DNA from 3 places in the Comamonas sp. 17RB genome. Region 3 is predicted to be linked to each of the others. Evidence: predicted binding sites of a transcription regulator. Region 3 holds the regulator's gene; each other region holds the start of a gene.
The links. Region 3 encodes sigma-54, which starts transcription at its own class of promoters, with help from an activator protein. Its sites were predicted from a motif close to TGGCANGNAANCTGCTTT; they were not measured.
Positions count from the first base shown of each region.

Region 1 (6,949 bases), on a different contig from region 3:
TTCAATCTGCGGGCCATCGTGGGCGATGCGCGCCACGAAATCGACAGCTTCAGCCACCTCTCGCGCGATCTGTCCGGCAGCGCCCGCAGCCTGTCCGAGCGCACCGAGCTGCAGGCCGAACGCCTGCAGCAGACGGCTGCCGCCATGACGCAGCTGGCCGGCAGCGTGGAGCAATCCCAGCAGACCACCGAAGAAGTCCTGCAGCAAAGCGGTAAGAGCGCCCAGCTGGCGGAGCGTGGCGGCCAGGCCATGCAGAAGGTGGAGGACATGGTGCACCAGCTGCGCGATTCGTCGCAGCAGATGGGGCAGATCATCACCACCATCGAAAGCATTGCCTTCCAGACCAATATCCTGGCGCTGAATGCGGCGGTCGAAGCTGCGCGCGCCGGCGAACAGGGGCGCGGCTTTGCCGTGGTGGCCGGTGAGGTGCGCACGCTGGCGCAGCGCAGCGCCGAAGCGGCCAAGGAAATCAAGCGGCTGATTTCCGGCTCCAATGACCGCATCCACCAGGGGGCGGAGCGCATGCAGGAAGCCAGTGCCACCATCTCCCAGGCGGTGCAGTCGGTGGCCCAGGTCAGCCAGCTGGTGCAGGAAATTGTGGAAACCTCGCGCGAACAGGCCCTGGGCATTGCGCAGGTGGACCGTGCGATTGGCGAACTGGATGCGGTCACACAGGAGAACGCCCGCATGTCCGAGGTGTCGGCCCATTCCGCTGGCCACATGAGCAGCAACGCCGGCGTGCTGCACCGCACACTGGAAGTGTTCCGCATGCGCTGATGACCGGTGCGCGGCGTGGGCGCCATGCCGCCTTCCGGCTGTGGCAGCGCTGGGCACCGCCCAGGGCTGCTAGCGTGTCGCGTTCTACATGGACCAGATGCGGGGCAGCGGGGCGTCCCGCTCCCACAGCAGCCGGCGCCACAGCGCCCAGACCTGCTGCCACAGCTGCATCAGCGGCTCCACCAGCGGGGCCAGGCCGCGCAGCACCAGCACATGGTCGTTGGGGCTGGTGACCCCGCACCACGGGCCCTGGGGGTGGCTGGCCAGCAAGGCGTGTGTGGCTTCCTGCACCTGCTCCCTGCGGGCACGGGACAGGGGGCTGCCGCAGGCAAACACCAGACTGCCCAGGCAGCGCTGGCCGGCAAGGCCCAGCGGGCCATCCAGCAGCAAGCCATCGTCGGCGCGGATCAGCCCGCGTTCCAGCCAGCGGCCGGGCCATTCCATGTGCTGCAGGAATTCCCCGCGCAGCCAGGGCGCCTCGGCGTGGGGCAGACCCAGGGCCGTGATGTCCCAGGCCAGCAGTTCGGCGCCGGGGGCCAGGTCCAGTTCCAGCTGGTTGCGGGCCAGGCAGCCGTTGTAGGCAATGGCTTCCAGCGGCAGCCATTCCAGGCGGGCTCCGGCATCCAGCCGCAGGCGCGTGCGTTGCAGTGCCGGTTCGCCTTCGCTGCGGTAAAAGCGCGTGGCGCCTGGGGTGGTGACCAGGGCGTGGGCACCGGCTCCGGCGTGCACCTGGATGTCCAGGGTGTCCCCGCCCACCAGCCCGCCAGGCGGATGGACCAGCACATGGTGGCAGATGGCAGGGCCTTCGGGGTAGAGGCTGCGCAGCACGCGCAGCGGGCCGTCGTGGGTGAAATGCGCGGCCGTGCGGCCGGCGCGGTGGTGGTAGTCGAGGGAGAGGTGGGCGTGCCAGGGCATGGTCAAGCTGCAAGCAGACACTGTGCCAACTTGGTGCGTATGCCCGTCAGCGCTGCACCATGGCGGCTGGACTGCTCACCGAAGCAGAGCAGGGCCAGCCGGAGTGGATATCAGGAGGAGGGCGGGAACCAGCTGTCCTCGTACACCGCCAGGGCTTCGTTGACCAGGGCCGGGCCGATGCAGGTGATGGCATAGGTGGCGTTGTCGAACACGGTGTGGCAGTCCAGTGTGCTGCCGCGCAGGTCGGGCCGGATCTGCAGCAGCCGCGTATCGTCCAGGCCAAACACCACGCGGCCGATACCGGCGTTGCAGATGGCGCCGGCGCACATGGCACAGGGCTGAGCCGACGCATAGAGCGTGGCACCCGCCAGCAACTCGGGCGCCACACGGGGGTTGCCCAGCTGGCGCACGGCATTCATTTCCGCATGGCCGGTGCAGTCGCCCGTCTCGCGGGTGTTGCTGAAGGCCTCGGCCAGGATGCGCCCATCGGCGGCCACCACCACGGCACCGAAGGGGCGGTTGCCGCGGGTGCGGGCCGCATTCGCCCAGACAAAGGCCTGCCGCAGGTATTTGGCATCGGTCGCGGACAGAGGCTGTCCTTCGGGGGGGCGGTCATCCATCATGGGTGCTGCGAGCATGCGCGCCTCCTGGGCGAGTGCGGGTAACAAGGCCGCCTGGGCACAGGCGGGGTTACCAGAGCTATTGCATGTCGCATGCCAGAAACGACTTCTTACATACGCGCCAGGAAGGGCGGTGGGACAGGAGGTGGGCGGCGGCCGTGCGATGGCAGCGGATGAACGCCGTCGGCACAGCGCAGGTGGGCTGCGCCTGCTATGCAAATCAAAGCGTTAGCTACGCCTGCGCGCGCGGCCGGCGCACCGGCTGCAGGCAGGCCTCATGCCGCTGCAGGCGCATCGACATCGGTGGTGACAAACACTTTCTTCACGCGGTCGTCCACTTCCCAGTGGCCGCTGAAGCCGTCGGGCAGGACGAAGCTGTCACCCGCCTGGAAATGGTGCACGCTGCCATCCGGGTCCACCAGGCGGCAGCTGCCTTCGACGATGTGGCAGAACTCGATATAGCCCTGGATGTTCGAGCGGAAGGCCCCGGCCGTGGCTTCCCAGACGCCGGCATTGGCTTTGCCGCGGTTGCCGCTGAACACGTCCAGCGTCTTGTAGGTGGTGTCGCCGCGCAACGGGCGGCTGGGCTGGCCGCTGCGGGCCTGGGACAGGTCGCTGGGGTCGATGCGCACCAGTTTGACGGGAGTGGTGGGGGCGGCGGGGGCGGTGGAAAGGGGGGCAGAGGCAGTCACGGCAGGCATCCAGAGCGGGGCAAGCTGCGCATGGTACAGAGTGCCGGGCACGCCCAAGCCCGCCTGCCATGTGGGGGCATGCGGCTTTGACCCTGCCCATGCAAAAAGGCCTGCCACCAGGGCAGGCCTTTGCACGTGGCACGCAGGCAGCTCAGTGGTTGTTGGCGCCGCGGTGGGCCCAGGCGGTGGTGCGCTTTTCCACCAGGCTGAACAGCTCGTACATCACCATGGCCATGGCCCCCACCACCAGCAGGCCGGCAAATGCCAGGCCCATCTGCATGGACGAGCCGGCCGAGATCAGCAGGTAGCCGATGCCTTCGTTGGCCGCTGTCATCTCCGACACCGTGGTGCCCACAAAGGCCAGCGTGATGGCGACCTTGAGCGAGCCGTAGAAGTAGGGCAGCGAGCGCGGCAGACCCACCTTCATCAGCACATCCCAGCGCTTGGCGCCCAGCACGCGCAGCACGTCTTCCAGCTCGGGCTCCAGCGTGGCCAGGCCGGTGGCGATGTTGACCATGATGGGGAAGAAGCTGATCAGGAACGCAGTCAGGATGGCTGGGCCAATGCCGATGCCGAACCACACCACCAGAATCGGCACGAAAGCCGCCTTGGGCAGGGCGTTGAAGGCGGTCATCAGCGGGTAGACGGCGGCGTAGGCCAGGCGCGAGCTGCCGATCAGAAAGCCCAGCAGCACGCCAACCACGATGGCAATGCCAAAGCCGGCCATCGTCACCCAGAAGGTGCGCCAGGCATGGCCGGCGATCACGGCGTGGAATTCCAGGAATTGCTGCAGGATCAGCCAGGGGCTGGGGAAGATGAATTCCGACACCTGGAAGGCCGAGCAGACCACCTGCCACAGCACGATCACGGCGAGCAGCAGCAGCCAGGGGGACCAGCGTTCCAGCAGTTTGTTGTTCAGTTTGTTCATGGCAAATGTCCTGGGCGCTTATTGGTTGATCACGGCACCGTCTTTGCGCAGCGCGCCGATGTGGCCGCGCAGCTCCAGCACGATGTCGGTGAATTCCTTGGTGTAGGTCAGCTCCAGGTCGCGCGGGCGGGGAAAGTCGATCTCGCGGCGCACCACAAAGCGGCCGGGGCTCTTGCTCATCACGTACACGGTGTCGGCCAGGAAGACCGATTCGCGCAGGTCGTGCGTCACCAGAATCACGTTGAACTGCTGCTCGGCATGCAGGTCGCGCAGAATGCACCACAGCTCTTCGCGGGTGAAGGCATCCAGCGCACCGAAAGGCTCGTCCAGCAGCAGCATCTTGGGTTCGTGGATCAGCGCACGGCAGATGCTGGCGCGCTGCTGCATGCCGCCCGACAGCTGCCAGGGGAACTTGTCTTCATAGCCGCCCAGACCCACTTTCTTCAGCAGGTTGCGGGCGCGTTCTTCGTATTCCTTGCGCTTGGCCTTGAACTGGCTGCGGTGGGGCTCCACGATCTCCAGCGGCAGCAGCACGTTGTCCACCGTGGTGCGCCAGGGCAGCAGCGAGGGCGACTGGAAGGCCATGCCCGAGATCTTCAGCGGGCCGGTGACGGGCTGGCTGTCGATCAGGATCTTGCCCATGCTGGGCATGCGCAGGCCGGTGGCCAGCTTCATGAACGTCGATTTGCCGCAGCCCGAGGGGCCGACGATGGCGATGAACTCGCCACGGCGCACTTGCAGGTCAATGGCCTCCACCGCGAAATGGTTCTGGGCCAGCAACTCGTCGTTGTAGGCCAGCCAGACGTCACGGAAATCAACAAAGGCGGGGTCTTGGGAGGAAGCCGTCATAGGGATCATTTCAAAGGTCGGTGCCGGGCGGCGCACGCATGGCCGCCCGGCGTCCGGGTTTAGCGCTTGGGCAGCACGTCCAGTTCGGCGGCAGTGGGCAGGAAGCTGCCGTTCCACACCGCGTTGGCGGGCACCGGGTTCTTGGTGGCATAGGCCTTGGAGACCTGCTCGGCCATCTGGGCCAGGCGTTCCTTGCGCAACTGGCCAAAGCCTTCGTCGCGCGCGCCCTTGCTGTCGATGGCGGTGTCAATCGTCAGCTTCAGGCGCTTGACCTCGAGTGCCGTGTTCACCAGGCCGTCCTTGGCCTTCATCGAGGCGATGGCGGCTTCGGGGCTGGCAATCGCTTCCTTGGCGCCCTTGGCAAAGGCTTTCAGGAAGGCGCGCACGGCCTCGGGCTTTTCGGCGATCAGCTTGGGGCTGGCGATGATCACATTGCCGTAGAGCTGCACGCCGTGGGTGGCATAGGGCAGCACCACAATGTCTTCGCGCTTGACGCCGCGGGCCTCCAGATTCAGCAGGCTGGTGAAGGTGTAGCCGGTGACGGCATCCAGGTCGCCGCGCGCCAGCATGGTCTCGCGCAGCGGCGGGTCCATGGTGGTCCACTGCACCTCGCCCACGCCATTGGCCTGGGCGAAGATGGGGAAGGTGCGGCGGCCGGCGTCAAAGATGGGGGCGCCCAGCTTCTTGCCGGTCAGGTCGGCGGCCTTGGTGATGCCGGATTTCTTCAGCGCCATCACCGATGCCGGCGTGGTGTTGTAGATCACCATGATGGCCACGGGCTTGATGGGTGCGTCCGGGTTGTTGGCGTGGAACTCCATCAGCGCGGCCAGGTCGGCAAAACCCAGGTCGTGGGTGCCGGAGGCCACGCGCTGGATGGCGCCTGCGCCGCTGGCGGCCTCGACGTTCACATCCAGGCCGGTTTCCTTGAAATAGCCTTTCTGTTCGGGGTGCACGAACAGGGCGGCCGGGCCCTCGAAGCGCCAGTCCAGCTGGAACTTGAGCGGGGTCAGGGTCGGGCTGGCAGCGACAGACCAGGTGGTGGCGGTGGTGGCCAGAACGGCCATGGCGCTACGCAGAAAGGAACGTTTGTTCACGGTGCAGATTCCAATGAGGGAGAGTCATTGCCCCTGGGCAGACACCGCAGTGGCGCAGGCCCAGGGGGGCGTGGTTTACTTCTTGGGCAGCACGTCCAGCACGGCGGCGGAGGGCAGGAAGCTGCCGTTCCACACGTCTTCGGCCTTCACGCGGGTCTTGGTGGCGTAGGCGTCGGACACCTGCGAGGCCATCAGCGTCAGGCGGCTGTTGTCCAGGCGGCCAAAGCCTTCCTTGCGGGCGTCGGGGCTGTTGACCACGGTGTCGATGGCCAGCTGCAGGCGGCGGGTTTCCAGCGCCACATTGGCGATGCCGTCACGGGCCTTGACCGACTGGATGGCCTCGGCAGGGTGGGCCATCACGTCCTTGGCACCTTGGGAGAAGCCGGTCAGGAACTTCTTGATGGCTTCGGGGTTTTCCTTGATCAGCTTGGGGCTGGCGATGATCACGTTGCCGTACAGCTTCACGCCGAAGTCGGCGTAGGGCATGACCACCACGTCCTGGGCCTTGGCGCCACGCGCTTCCAGATTCAGCAGGCTGGTGAAGGTGAAGCCGGTGATGGCGTCCACATCACCGCGCACCAGCATGGTTTCGCGCAGCGGAGGGTCCATGGCCGTCCAGGCCACATTGCCCACCTTGTTGGCCTTCTCGAAGATGGGGAAGGCCTTGCGACCGGCGTCGAACACCGGAGCGCCCAGCTTCTTGCCCTTCAGATCGGCGGGGGTCTTGATGCCGCTCTTCTTGAGCGCCATCACCGACGACGGCGTGTTGTTGTAGACCACCATCACGGCCACGGGCTTGTTGGGCGCGTCAGGATTGTTGGCGTGGAATTCCATCACCGAGGCCAGGTCGGCAAAGCCCATGTCATAGGTGCCCGAGGCCACGCGCTGCACGGCACCACCGGAGCCATTGCCTGCATCCACCGTCACATCCAGGCCCTGGCCCTTGAAGTAGCCCTTGGCCACCGGCTGCAGGAAGAAAGCGGCCGGGCCTTCAAAGCGCCAGTCCAGCTGGAACTTGATGGGCGTGTCGGCGGCGTGGGCTGCGCCCCAGGCCAGGGTCACAGCAGCTGCGGC
Region 1 covers NZ_JASHHY010000002.1:253,853-260,801, reverse strand. Annotated here, with positions in the region: gene QM470_RS04430 (methyl-accepting chemotaxis protein) at 1-777, shown strand, start outside; gene QM470_RS04425 (urease accessory protein UreD) at 862-1,692, opposite strand; gene QM470_RS04420 (nucleoside deaminase) at 1,803-2,330, opposite strand; gene QM470_RS04415 (cupin domain-containing protein) at 2,588-3,004, opposite strand; gene QM470_RS04410 (ABC transporter permease) at 3,156-3,932, opposite strand; gene QM470_RS04405 (ABC transporter ATP-binding protein) at 3,951-4,781, opposite strand; gene QM470_RS04400 (ABC transporter substrate-binding protein) at 4,841-5,875, opposite strand; gene QM470_RS04395 (ABC transporter substrate-binding protein) at 5,951-6,949, opposite strand, start outside.
Region 1: the regulator sigma-54 is predicted to act here: its motif matches at 1,703-1,720, upstream of QM470_RS04425 (urease accessory protein UreD).

Region 2 (6,949 bases), on a different contig from region 3:
TGGCACACAGCAGATTGCCGGCGGTGGGGGTGGTCAGCCCGGCAATCAGGTTCAGCAAGGTGGATTTGCCGCAGCCCGAGTGGCCGATCAGGCTCACGAACTCGCCCCTGGCAATGTTCAGGTTGATGTCGCGCAGCGCAGGGAACAGCCCTTTGGTCGTGGTGAAGGTCTGCTCCACGCCCTGGATCTGGATGAACTTGGTGGAGAGCGACGGGTTGTGCAAGGTCGGATGGTTCATGCTTTCACCTCTTCAAACGTAAAGGCCGAAGCCAGTTTCACCAGTGCCCATTCCAGCAGCAGGCCCACGATGCCTATCACAAAGATGGCGATGATGATGTTCTTGACGTTCAGGTTGTTCCACTCGTCCCAGACCCAGAAGCCGATGCCCACGCCGCCGGTCAGCATCTCGGCGGCCACGATGACCAGCCAGGCCGTGCCCACGGCCAGGCGCACACCGGTCAGCAGATAGGGGAGCACCGAGGGGAAGAGGATGGTGGTGGCGATCTTCCATTCGCTCAGGTTCAGCACGCGGGCCACGTTCATATAGTCCTGGGGCACGCGCTGCACGCCCACCGCGGTGTTGATGACCATGGGCCAGATGGAGCAGATGAAGATGGTCCAGATGGCGGCGGGATTGGCGCCCTTGAACACCAGCAGGCCAATCGGCAGCCAGGCCAGCGGCGAGACCGGGCGCAGCAGGCTGATCAGCGGGTTGCACATGCGTGACAGAAAGCGGAAGCGCCCGATCACAAAGCCCAGCGGAATTCCCACCAGCGCGGCCAGCCCGAAGCCCAGGCCCACGCGCTGCAGCGAGGCCAGCACGTTCCAGCCCACCCCCTGGTCGTTGGGGCCGTTGCGGTAGAACGGGTCACTGAACACCTCGACGGCCTGCTGCCAGGTGTCCAGCGGCCCTGGAATGGCCCGACCGGTGCTGCCTGACACCAGCGACCACAGGCCCACCAGCAGTGCCAGGCCCATGACGGGAGGCAGCACGGTCTGCGCCAGTGCCGCCAGCCGCTGGCGCAGGCGCGAAGGTGCGGGCGGCGTAATGCTGGTTGCGGCGGCAGGGACGTGAGCAGTGGTGCCGGTGTGTGCCGTGGCAGGGGTGCCGTGGATGGCATCGTTGGCGGCCGCTGTGGCGATGGCGCCCTGGGGTGGGGCTGCATCACCGCGCGGGGAATGAAAGATGGCACTGACCATGGTGCTTCTCCTGATAGATCAATGAAGAGGGGCAGAGGCTCAGGCCTTGACCTTGAAGCTGTCGGCGTACTTGGCAGGGTCCTTGCCGTCCCACACCACGCCGTCGATCAGCTTGCTGCTGCGCATGGTGTCCTTGGGCACGTTCACCTTCAGCTGCGACGCGGCCTGGCTGTACAGGTCGGTGCGGTTGATCTGCTTGGCCACGGCCAGGTAGTCGGGGTGGCTCTTGAGCAGGCCCCAGCGCTTGTGCTGGGTCAGGAACCACATGCCGTCGCTCAGGTAGGGGTAGTTCACCGCGCCATCGGCAAAGAACTTCATGTGGTTCGGGTCGTCCCAGGTCTTGCCCAGACCGTTCTGGTAACGGCCCAGGATGCGCTGGTTGATGGCGTCCACGCTGGTGTTCACATAGGCTTTGCCGGCAATGGTCTCGGCCATCTTCAGCTTGTTCTGCAGGCTGGCATCGATCCACCGGCCGGCTTCCAGAATGGCCATCATCACGGCGCGCGCCGTGTTGGGGTTTTTCTGTGCGAATTCGGCTGTGGTGCCCAGCACTTTTTCAGGGTGGCCCTGCCAGATGTCCTGCGTGGTGACGGCGGTGATACCAATGTTGTCCATGATGGCCCGATGGCCCCAGGGTTCGCCCACGCAGAAGCCATCCATGTTGCCAATGCGCATATTGGCCACCATTTGCGGCGGGGGCACGGTGATGACCTTGGCGTCCTTGAGCGGGTCGATCCCGGCCGATGCCAGCCAGTAATAGAGCCACATGGCATGGGTGCCGGTGGGGAAGGTCTGGGCAAAGGTGTATTCGCGCTTGTCGCTGGCCATGAGCTTGGCCAGGCTGGCGGCATCCACTGCGCCTTTGTCCGCCAGTTTCTTGGACAGGGTGATGGCCTGGCCGTTCTGGTTGAGCGTCATCAGCACGGCCATCTCCTTCTTGGGGCCACTCACACCCAGGTGCAGCCCGTAGACCAGGCCGTAGAGCACATGGGCGAAGTCCAGCTCGCCGTTGACCAGCTTGTCACGCACGCCGGCCCAGCTGGCTTCCTTGGTGGGGATGATCTTGACGCCGTACTTCTGGTCCAGCCCCAGCACCGAGGCCATGACCACGCTGGCGCAGTCCGTCAGCGGGATGAAGCCGATCTTCACTTCCTTCTTCTCCGGAGCGTCCGATCCGGCGGCCCATACGCCGCCATGCCCCAGTTGGGTGTACAGGGCGGCACCTGCGGCGATGCCGCCAGCCTGGCGCAGAAACTGGCGGCGGCTGCCCGCTTCCATGGGGTCTGCCGGGGTGGATGGGGGAGTGCAAGCGGTATCCGGGGTGTGCTGTGCCATGGTTCGGCTCCTTCCAGTGCGTGGGGCGAATGCTTTTTCAACGGAACGACGGATCCCACCACGGGGCTGTTTCCAGCGCTGCAAAGCACAACGGCGTCCCGATCCGTCTGCGCTGCGCAGGGGATGGGGACGCCGTTGTCCTGTGTGTGGGGGCTGATTCCAGACCGCCGTTGGCCGGGATTCACTGCCGAGGAATGCAGAAACCGTGCCAGCTTTTCGACGGCAGGCTTCCCCAGGGAAGCACCGCTTATGGAGCGCGGTGATGCGCTTTGCAGTACGCATCTTGGCGGATGGCAGCGCGGTTTTGGTGCGCTGCAGCAGGGGGGCGACGCCGGTGCTGCTGTGTGTTGGTGCGTTTCGGCTGGTGTGCGGGCAGGTCAACCCTGTGCCGGCGGCAGCAGATCGGCCATGGCCAGCACGGCCTCGGCCACATCGATCAGGCGTCGGTTCTGGTTCATCGCGGTCTGGCGCAGCAGCTTGTGTGCTTCGCTCTCGCTGAGCTGGCGGTGCGCCATCAGCAGGCCCTTGGCGCGCTCCAGCGTCTTGCGCTCGGTCAGGGCGGAGCGCACGGTTTCCAGTTCGGCTTGCATGGCCTGCAGCCGCTGGGATTGCTCCTGAACCAGGCTCAGCACCGACTGGCCCAGCTGAGGTGCCAGGCTGTTACCCAGTTGCAGCGTGGCTTCGGGGGCTGGTGCATGGAAGAAATCGGGCAGGCCGTCGGGCGCTGTGGGGGCAGGGGCGTCACCCGCACCGGCGCTGCGCTGCAACAGTGCTCGCGGTTCCGGCGCCTGTCGGGCTGCCTGCAGCTGGGCGGTGCAGCGTTGCTGCAGCTCGTCGGCCAGTTGCACCTCGATGGCATACAAGGCATCCATGCGGGCTGTGCAGGCGTCGAACCAGGGCGTGCTCAACTCGGCATCCAAGGCCTGGCCGGTGGCGGCGGTGCAGCCCATGCGGCGCATGCGCTCGATCACCAGCAGCTCGGGGTTGTGGTGCTGGGTCTTTTCCCACAGCGCCAATGGTGTGGCGGGTGCGCAATCGGCAAACACCTGGAAGCAGCGCTCCTGTGCGTCGATCAGATGCAGCCAGTGCTGCTGGCGCGCGGCCTGGCTGCTGCCGCTGCCAAAGGCCGCGGCCCCGGTGGCACGCTCCTGGCCGGCCAGTTCCTTGCCCTGCATGAAGTGGAACATGGCCACCAGCAGGCGGGAAATGCCGGGCTCGGTGGCGCTGTCGGCCGCCTCGAAGACCACGGCCAGCAGGCCTGCGATCAGGCGGATATAGGCCGCGGTGGCGGCATCGGGTGTCAGCGCCAGCGCGCCGACCTGCTGGCGCAGCGCGGGCAAGGCGTCCAGCCCCTGCAACACATAGGCAATATGGTTGAACAGCCGCGCACCGTGACCGCCCTGGAAGGCATTCAGATCGAGTTGCGCCAGTGCCTGGTGCAACTGTGCTGCACAGCGGTCCGCTGTCTGGACCTGCGCCAGCCGAACGCTGGTGCCGCGCTGCCCACCACTGGCCAGCACGATGTTGGACAGGCCGCGCTCAGCCTGCAGCGCATGGATCAGCGCACCCAGCTGGCGCACCAGGGTGCTGGTATGCAGCAGTTGCTCCAGTTCGCCCATTTCACAGCGGCGAACGGCAATCAGGTAATGCAAGGCAGAAGTCATGGTGGGGCGTGCGGTGCTTTACCGTGGAGGCAGCAAGTTCTGTGCCTCATGGTGGTGCATGTGCGTAAGCCATGTGATCATGGGAGTGGCGATGGCTATCGGAGCGAGCTGGTTGCCATGTGCAATTGAAGTTGCTCTGCTTTTCATGGCTTTGGGCGCTAGATTCATCCGCTGACCGTAGCCCCACCCACACACATTCCCTTCCAGCGCACCCAAGAAAAAGCCGCCCTGCAGGGCGGCTGGTCAGCAACCGGGCGCTGAATGCGGAGCAAGCCTTGTGCCCATCCCCGCTTTCCGATGCGCTCAATAGCGTGTGGTGTACAGCAACCGCATGCCACGCTGGAAGCTGGTGTTGCTGCGGGTGAACTGCAGCTCCGCCGCAAACGTACCCATGCGCGACTGCAGGCGGCTGCCAAAGCCTACTTGCACCCGGTTGCGGCCGATGGGGCTGCTGCTGATGGCATAGCCTTGCGACCCATTCAGGTCGGCATAGGCAATGCGCACGTCGGACTGGTGGTCAAAGTCGTGCTGCAATTCCAGGCGGCCAAACGGCATCAGCTGGCCCCAGCGGGTGTCATGGCTGGTTTCCCCACGCAGACCCAGCGACGCCGAGGTGCTGGTGATGCGCTGCTCGCCAAACTGCAGTGCATGCCAGCCGGCGCCGGTTTCGGTGTAGGCGTCCAGGTTGCTGCGGGCCCACTGCAGGCGGCCGTAGGGAGAGAGCAGCATCTGCTGCGTGCGCCATTCATAGCCTGCGGACACCGAGGCAAACCACTGCGAACCATCCCGTTCACCCTGGGCAAACTCGCCGGCATCGGCCACCCAGCGGCGGCTGTCAAAGCGCAGGCGGCTGTAGCCCAGCACACCATCCACAAAATAGGCGGGGGCCGGGCTCCAGCTGCCGTATAGCGCGGTGCTCACGCCCTTGCTGTGGTTGCGGCTGCCTTCGCCGCCAATGGTCGTGCGGTCATAGGCAAAGCCCATGCCCATGCCCACCGTCCATTGGGCGTTGACCAGATAGTCCAAGCCCATGGTCACGCCGCTGGTGGTGAAGCGCAAGCCGTCGTCCTGGCCTTTGCTGGCATCGGCAAAGCCCCAGTCCAGCATGCCCGCGGTCCAGTAGGCCAGGCGCGGGCGCTCGGCGCTGCCTGGTTCGGGCAGAGGCTCATCAGCGTTGACCCGGGTATTGCGGGTCGTAGTGCCTGCCCCCAGCGCCACGGCGCGCTGGGCCAGGTTGCGTTGGGCGCTGCCCAAGGTGGCCGGGGCGTTGGCGGTTTCGCTGTCCAGGCGGCTGGCGTAGGCTTGCTCGGCGTTCAGCCCTTCGACAGCGGCCAGCGCATCTGGCTGGGCCGTGCGGCCCCAACGTGGGGCCAGGGCAGAACCGCTGTCCATCCCTTGGCGGGCAATGCAGTCCTGCTGGCCCAGCATGCTGGGCACGTTCTGGCAGTTGCGAATGCTGTTGTTGCCAGCACGGGGCATGGCCAGTTGCAGGCCGTTTTGGAACGCCTGGCGTTGCTGCGGGTTGCGCAGTTGCTCCAGGCGCTGGGTGAAGTTCAGCAGTTGGGCCCCAGCAAAACGTACGGAGGCTTGTTGCTGTGCGGTACTCAGGCCGCGTACATCGGCATTGGCCGTCGGGTCAGGGCGGGCTGCCACCTGCACGGTCACCGTGATCGGTGCCGATGTGCCGCCGACGTTGGCCAAGGTATAGGCAAAACTGATGGTGCCCTGGGTCGAAGCGGCGGGCGTGTAGATCAGATTCATGCCTTGTACCGCCACGCTGCCGCTGGCAGGCTGGGTATGCACCACCAAGCCCGTAAACGGCGCGCCCGTGGCGTTGGCTGTGGCGTTGACCGTTACTGGCTGGTTGGGGCCAGTGCTTACCGAGACGGAAGGTGCCGCAGGGACATCGGCAGCGATGGTGATGCTCACTGTCGCCGGCATGGACGTTCCGCCCGCATTGGTAGCGGTGTACGTAAAAAGGTCCGTGCCGTTGAAGCCTACCGGTGCGGTGTATGTCACCAGGCCTGTATTGCTGATGCTGACCGAGCCACCCTGCGTAGTGCTGGCCGATCCCACTGCATAGCTGATAGGGGTGTTGGTCACATGGGCGGTCACGCTGAAGGTGATGGCGGGTGCTGTGCCTGCGTTATAGGGTGCCGTGTGGGTAAAGGGCGAGGCTACAGGTGGCAATACCACCTGATCGTCATTGAGGATGGTCCCCACGGCGGTGTCTGTAATAGAAACTGCGGCATTGCTCACTGTATTCAGACTGACCGTGAAGGTCTCATTTGCCTCTACACGTGTGTCTCCGTTGACCGTGACCGTGAATGTCCGTGTCTCGCCCGCAGTCCCCGCGAAGGCCAGCATGCCAGTTGCCGCGACATAGTCATTGTCGGCAGTGGTGGCTGTGCCATCGGCGGTGGCGTAATTGACCGTGAATCCGCCAGACACTGCCTTGTCGAGTGTTGCGGTGAATGTCATCACCGAGGTGCCAGCATTGCCTTCCGGCAGGCTTACGTCGGCAATGGTGATTGCAGCAGTGTCGTCATCGACGATGGTCCCCACGGCGATGTCTGTAATAGAAACAGCAGCATTGCTCACCGTATTCAGACTGACCGTGAAGGTCTCATTTGCCTCTACACGTGTGTCTCCGTTGACCGTGACCGTGAATGTCCGTGTTTCGCCAGCAGTCCCCGCGAAGGTCAGCGTGCCAGTTGCCGCGACATAGTCATTGTCGGCAGTGGTGGCTG
Region 2 covers NZ_JASHHY010000001.1:64,626-71,574, reverse strand. Annotated here, with positions in the region: gene QM470_RS00320 (ABC transporter ATP-binding protein) at 1-238, opposite strand, end outside; gene ntrB (nitrate ABC transporter permease) at 235-1,200, opposite strand; gene QM470_RS00310 (CmpA/NrtA family ABC transporter substrate-binding protein) at 1,240-2,478, opposite strand; gene QM470_RS00305 (nitrate regulatory protein) at 2,913-4,199, opposite strand; partial or broken gene QM470_RS00300 (autotransporter domain-containing protein) at 4,503-6,949, opposite strand, start outside.
Region 2: the regulator sigma-54 is predicted to act here: its motif matches at 4,229-4,246, upstream of QM470_RS00305 (nitrate regulatory protein).

Region 3 (6,949 bases):
GTGCGCGTGCAGCGCTGACCGGCAGAACTTTTTGCCACGGCCCGGCTCTGACTGGGCAGTGAATATCCCCTAACAGGAGTAGCTTTGATGAAACGCCGTGAGTTTTCCTTGGCCGTCACCTCGGTCGCATCTGCCATGGCCCTGGGCGCCACTGCGACCGCCCATGCCCAGGCCGCCGCCCCCAAGGAAGGCAAGGACTATGTGAAACTGTCCAAGCCCGCCACCACCGAGGCACCTGCCGGCAAGGTGGAAGTGGTCGAGTTCTTCTGGTACAGCTGCCCGCATTGCAACGCTTTCGAGCCGGCATTCGCCGCCTGGAAGCAGAAGGCTCCCGCCCATGTGGTGGTGCGCCGTGTGCCCGTGGCCTTCAACGCCAGCTTCGTGCCCCAGCAAAAGCTGTATTTCACGCTGCAGGCCATGGACAACTTCGACGCCATGCACGTCAAGGTGTTCCACGCCATCCACGTGGAGCGCAACAAGCTGGCCACCGATGACGCCATCTTCGAATGGGTGGGCAAGCAGGGCGCGAACGTGGCCAAGTTCAAGGAGATCTACAACTCCTTCACCGTGGCCAACCAGGTGCGCAAGGCTTCGGCGCTGCAGCAGGAATACGATGTGGAGGGCGTGCCTTCCATGGGCGTGGCCGGCAAGTTCTACACCGACGGCCCCCGTGCCGGCAGCATGCAGAACGTGCTGAATGTGGTGGATTACCTGGCCAACCAGAGCCGCAAGGCCTGAGCGGTCCCGCTTTCGCCCGGCAGGGCCTGACCGCCCTGCACACAGCCCGCTTTCCAGCGGGCTTTTTTGTGTCGATTTCCCTGCGAGTCGCCCACAGGGCAGCCCTGGGGAAAACCAGTGCCCTACAATGGCTGCAAGATTCATGCCTTCTCACATGACACGCAAACTCCTCCCGATACTCGCGCTGACGGTCCTGGCAGCTGCCATGGGCACGGCACAGGCCGAAAAGGCCGATCGCAACAAGCCCATGAACATTGAAGCCGATGCGCTGCACCATGACGAGCTGCAGCAGGTCAGCACGTTCACGGGCAATGTGGTGTTGACCAAGGGCACCATCGTGCTGCGCGGCGCCAAGCTGGAAGTGCGCCAGGACGCCGAGGGTTACCAGTTCGGCAAGGTCTGGGCGGCCCCCGGCAAGCGCGCGTTCTTCCGCCAAAAGCGCGACACCCAGCCCGGTGCACCCGAAGAGTACGTGGAAGGCGAAGGCGAAATCATCGAATACGACGGCAAGAAGGACGATGTGCGCCTGATCCAGCGGGGCCAGCTGCGTCGCTACACCGGCGCCACGCTGAGTGACGACATCACCGGCAACATCATCACCTACAACAACCTGACCGATGTGTTCACCGTGGACGGCAACCGCCGCGCCACGCCGGGCAGCGAGGAAGCGGCTGCCGGCTCCGGTGGCCGCGTGCGCGCCGTGCTGGCGCCCAAGACCCAGCCCCCGCAGGCCCCGGTGGCGCCGAGTGCGCAGCCGCTCAAGCCTTCGGACACCATGAAATTGCGCAACCCGTGACCCGCTCTTCCGACACCCCGACCGCCCCAGGCGCCAGCAGCCGCCTGGAAGTGCACCATCTGGCCAAGTCCTATGGCAGCCGCAAGGTGGTCAAGGACGTGTCCCTGGCCGTGCAGAAAGGCGAAGTGGTGGGCTTGCTCGGCCCGAATGGCGCGGGCAAGACCACCTCGTTCTACATGATCGTGGGCCTGGTGCGCAGCGATGCCGGCGACATCTACATCGACGGCCATTCGGTGGCGAACATGCCCATCCACCAGCGTTCGCGCCTGGGCCTGTCCTATCTGCCGCAGGAAGCCTCGATCTTCCGCAAGCTCAGCGTGGAAGACAATGTCCGCGCCGTGCTGGAGCTGCAGCAGGACGAACAGGGCAAGCCCCTGACCAAGGCCGAGGTGGAGCGGCGCCTGACCGATCTGCTCAAGGAGCTGCGCGTGGACCACCTGCGCTCCTCGCCGGCGATTGCGCTGTCGGGTGGCGAGCGCCGCCGCGTGGAAATTGCCCGGGCCCTGGCCACGCAGCCGCGCTTCATCCTGCTGGACGAGCCGTTTGCCGGTATCGACCCCATCGCGGTGATCGAGATCCAGCGCATCATCGGCTTCCTGAAGGAGCGCGGTATCGGGGTGCTGATCACCGACCACAACGTGCGCGAGACGCTGGGCATCTGCGACCACGCTTTCATCATCAGCGACGGCCATGTGCTGGCGCAGGGCACACCGGAAGAGATTGTGGAGAACGCCGACGTCCGGCGGGTCTACCTGGGCGAACATTTCAGGATGTAGCCCGCCACTTCCGCCGCCACGACACATACAAGATCACAGAGAGGGAGCGTCGCGTTGAAGCCTGGTTTGTCACTGCGGGTGTCGCAGCATTTGGCGCTGACGCCGCAATTGCAGCAGTCGATCCGCTTGCTGCAGCTGTCCACGCTGGAGCTGGCGCAGGAAGTCGAGCAGATGCTCGACGACAACCCGTTTCTGGAAGTCGACAGCGACGACGCCCCCCGCGAAGACTTCGGCCTGTCCCAGTCGGATACGCCGGCGCAGAGCGATGACTATGCCGCCGATGGCGCGCTGACGGCAGGGGCTGCGGAGGCGCCCGCCGACAGTGCGGAAGGCCCCGGCAGCACGGAATACGATGCCCCCGACTGGGAGGGCGACGGCACCAGCGAACTGCGCCCCGATGACAGCGAATGGGGCGGCGATGCCCCGGCGCGCAACGCACAGGGCGGCGATGGCGATGAAGTCAGCGCCCTGGATCTGGCCCGTGCACATGAATCGCTGACCGACCACCTGCTGCGCCAGTCGCTGTCGCTGCACCTGTCCGAGCTGGACCGCTATGTGCTGCGTTTCCTGATCGAGAACCTGAACGACGACGGCTACCTCGAAGAGTCGCTGCAGTCCCTGGCCGAGGGCCTGGCCGGCACGGACGACCCGGAACAGCTCGACGAGCTGGTGCACCGCTTCACCGTGGCACTGCGGCTGCTGCACAGCCTGGAGCCGGTGGGCGTGGGCGCCCAGGGGCTGGCCGAATGCCTGCAGTTGCAGCTGAACCATCTGCTGCAGCGCGGTGAGGCCGAGGCCAGTGTGGTGGAGACGGCGCTGACCATCTGCGCCCAGCCGCTGGACCTGCTGGCCCGGCGCGATGTGCGCCGCCTGATGCAGGCCACGGGCAGCAGCGAGGAGCGCACCCGCATGGCCATGGCACTGATCGCCCGGCTGGAGCCCCGGCCCGGCCGGCGCTTTGTCAATGTGGAGCGCAACATCATCGTGCCGGACGTGATCGTCACCCGCGCCGGCCGCCGTGCCAGCGAAGGCACGCCCCAGTTCAACGTGCAGCTCAACCCCGACGTGCTGCCGCGTCTGCGCGTGCACGATGTGTATGCCGGTGCGCTGCGCGGCCACAAGGGCAGCGAAGGCCATGCCGGCCTGCAGCAGCGCCTGCAGGAGGCGCGCTGGTTCATCAAGAACGTGCAGCAGCGCTTCGACACCATCTTGCGGGTGTCGCGCGCCATCGTGGAGCGGCAGAAGAACTTCTTCGTGCACGGCGAACTGGCCATGCGCCCGCTGGTGCTGCGCGACATCGCCGACGAGCTGGGCCTGCACGAGTCCACCATCAGCCGGGTGACCACCGCCAAGTACATGGCCACGCCGCACGGCACCTTCGAGCTCAAGTATTTCTTCGGCTCCGGGCTGGGCACGGAAACCGGTGGCAATGCCTCCAGCACGGCGGTGCGGGCGCTGATCAAGCAGTTTGTCTCGGCCGAGAACGCCAAGAAGCCGCTGTCGGACAGCCAGATCGCCGAAATGCTCAAGGAGCAGGGCATCGAATGCGCCCGTCGCACCGTGGCCAAGTACCGTGAGGCGCTGAAGATCGCGCCGGCCAATCTGCGCAAGACGCTGTAAGCGCAGCGGGGCTGCAGAGGGCTGCGGGACGCCCGGTGAGGCCACAGCCTGCGGTGGCGGAGCCCCTGCGGGCATGCTGCGTTGCCGCAATCCCCCAGACCCGTGCAAACCGGCTGGGCAGCGTCGGCAGTTGGAGGTATCGTGCAGCCATCCTTGGTTCATTCCGCACATGCCACGGCCGTTGGCAGCAAAGGAGACACCCCATGGTTGCACCGCTTTCTTCTTCCGCGCTGCCTCGCAAGCTGCTGTCGGCGCAGCCCGAACCCGATCACCCGCACAGCGTGGCCCGCATCGCCGTGGTGGGCAGCCTGCACATGGATGCGGTGTTGCACCTGGAACGCGTGCCCCGGGCCGGGGAAACCGTGATGGCCCACAGCCTGCGCTACCTGCCCGGCGGCAAAGGCGGCAACCAGGCAGTGGCCTGCGCACGCCACGGCGCCCAGGTCACGCTGTTTGGCTGCGTCGGCCGCGACCACCATGGCAACAGCCTGCGGCTGGCGCTGCACGACGCCGGCGTGGACATGGACCATGTGCAGGTGCTGGACGGGGTCTCCACCGGTGCGGCCATGGTGCTGGTGGAGGGCAATGGCCAGAACCGGATCTGCGTGGTGCCCGGCGCCAATGTGCTGCTGGAGCTGCCGGATGAGGCACTGCTGAATGTGCTGGCCCAGGCCGATTTCGTGCTGCTGCAGCGCGAGACCTCGGACAGCGTGTTGGAGCAGGTGCTGGAGGCGGCCCGCAGCGCTGGCTGCCGCGTGGTCTTCAACCCTTCACCGGTGCGCGAGCTGCCCGAAGCCTGGTGGCCCCTGGTCCACACCCTGGTGGTCAATGAGGTCGAAGCCGCCGCCTACAGCGATCAGGTGGTGGACAGCCCGGCCACGGCAGCCGACGGCGCCCAGCGCCTGCTGGCGCGGGGCGTGTCCCAGGTGGTGGTCACGCTGGGCGCTCAGGGGGCGGTGGCCGTGTGCGGCGGGCGTGTCAGCACCCATCCCGCGCTGGCCTTGCCGGTGCTGGACACCACGGGGGCGGGCGACAGCTTTCTGGGGGCACTGGTCACCCGGCTGGCCGAAGGCCATGCCCTGGGCGACGCCGTGCAGTGGGGCATACGTGCCGCCAGCCTGTGCATGGGCCAGGTGGGCGCCCAGGCTTCCATACCGCAGCGCGCCCAGGTCGAAGCCCTGGCCGGTGGCGTGGCCAGCCCGCTGCATGTGCAGTAGGCGGCGGGGCGAGCACGCCAGCCGCCGTGCCGGGCTGCAGGCGTGCCGTGCTCAGCGGGTGCTGCCGTCGCAGTAGGCGTGCCAGCCCGCCGGGGTGTTTTCAAAGCCGCGCTGCAGGGCCAGCTCCCAGGGGCGTTCGCAGCTCTTGGTGCGTTCGCACCAGGCATGGCCGGTGGAAGGCTTGCAGCCATGGCTGTCGGTGCGCTTGCCCAGAATCGGCGGCTCCGGGGTTTCGTCCAGCGGCTGGGGTTCGGCCACAGCAGGTGCGGTGGCTGCGGCGGGCATGGCCTGGCCGGCGGTGGCAGGCGCTGCCGGCTGGGTGGGCGCGGACTGGCAGGCGCTGAGCAGGGCCAGGGCCGAAGCAGCCAGCAGCAGGCGGACACGGGCCAGTGCCGGGACAGAGGTCAGGAAATGCGTAGACATGCCCGCATCGTACGCAAATCCCGGCGGTGCGGAGTGTCCGGGAGGCCAGCAGGGGAGCCTGGACGGTCCGGACAGGGGGGACGCAGAAACTCCACCGCGCGCCGTGGCCGGGGTGTCTCGCGTATCCTTGGCGGCTTGCTATGAACCAATTGCACCTGTTTTTGCCCTGCGCCGCCGGCGTCGAGGGCTTTTTGGCCGACGAGGTCCACGCCATCACCGGCGCCACCGGGCAAGACCTGCTGGTGGGCCGGGGCGGCGTGATGCTGCGCGGCATGTGGCGCGACGCCCTGCTGCTCAACCTGCACAGCCGCCTGGCACAGCGCGTGCTGATCGAGCTGTCGCACAGCATGTACCGCAACGAGAACGATCTGTACCGCGCGGCCAGCGAGGTGGCCTGGGAGATCTGGTTTTCGCCCCAGGAGACCTTCAAGATCGAGGTCACGGCCCAGCACAGCCCACTGACCAGCCTGAACTTTGCCGCCTTGCGTGTGAAGGACGCCATTGCCGACCGCTTCCGCGCCAAGCGCCACGGCGTGCGCCCCAGCGTGGAGACGCACCACCCCGATGTGCGCGTGCACCTGCACCTGACCACCGACGGCGCCACCATCTACATCGACACCTCGGGCGAAGCGCTGTTCAAGCGCGGCTGGCGCGAGGACAAGGGCGACGCCCCGCTGAAGGAAACCCTGGCCGCCGCCATGCTGGCCGCCAGCGGCTGGGACCCGCATGGCGACAACCCGCAGCCGCTGTACGACCCCTGCTGCGGCAGCGGCACCGTGGTGATCGAGGCCGCGCAGATGGCGCGCAAGATTCCCGCCGGCATCCTGCGCCGCTTTGCGTTCGAGAAGCTGGTGCCGTTCCAGCGCCATGTCTGGGAAGCCATGCTGGATGAGGCGGAAAGCGCCATCCTGCCCGAGTCGCCCGTGGGCATTTACGGTTCCGACATCGCCTTCCGGATGGTGGATTTTGCCCAGCGCAATGCCGAGCGTGCGGGGGTGGCCGACACCATCCAGCTGCGCGGCGGCGATGCGCTGCAGCGCATGCCGCCCTGCGAGCAGCCGGGCATGCTGATTCTGAACCCGCCCTATGGCGAGCGGATCGCCGCGGCCGGTTCCGCCGGCCGCAACGCTGCCGAGCGCATGGGGCAGGTGGAGCGCGCAGGCCGCGAAACCGCGCAGACCGAAGATGGCGGCGAGTTCTTCAGCCAGCTGGCCAGCCACTGGAAGAAGAACTACAGCGGCTGGAGTGCGTGGATGCTGACGCCCGACCTCAAGTTGCCCGGCAAGATGCGCCTCAAGGAATCGCGCCGCACGCCGATGTGGAATGGCCCGATCGAATGCCGTCTGTTCTGCTTCGACATGGTCAAGGGCTCGACCAAG
Region 3 covers NZ_JASHHY010000013.1:23,930-30,878, forward strand. Annotated here, with positions in the region: gene QM470_RS20230 (SPOR domain-containing protein) at 1-18, shown strand, start outside; gene QM470_RS20235 (thiol:disulfide interchange protein DsbA/DsbL) at 88-738, shown strand; gene lptA (lipopolysaccharide transport periplasmic protein LptA) at 893-1,534, shown strand; gene lptB (LPS export ABC transporter ATP-binding protein) at 1,531-2,310, shown strand; gene QM470_RS20250 (RNA polymerase factor sigma-54) at 2,365-3,930, shown strand; gene QM470_RS20255 (ribokinase) at 4,134-5,147, shown strand; gene QM470_RS20260 (hypothetical protein) at 5,199-5,570, opposite strand; gene QM470_RS20265 (THUMP domain-containing class I SAM-dependent RNA methyltransferase) at 5,711-6,949, shown strand, end outside.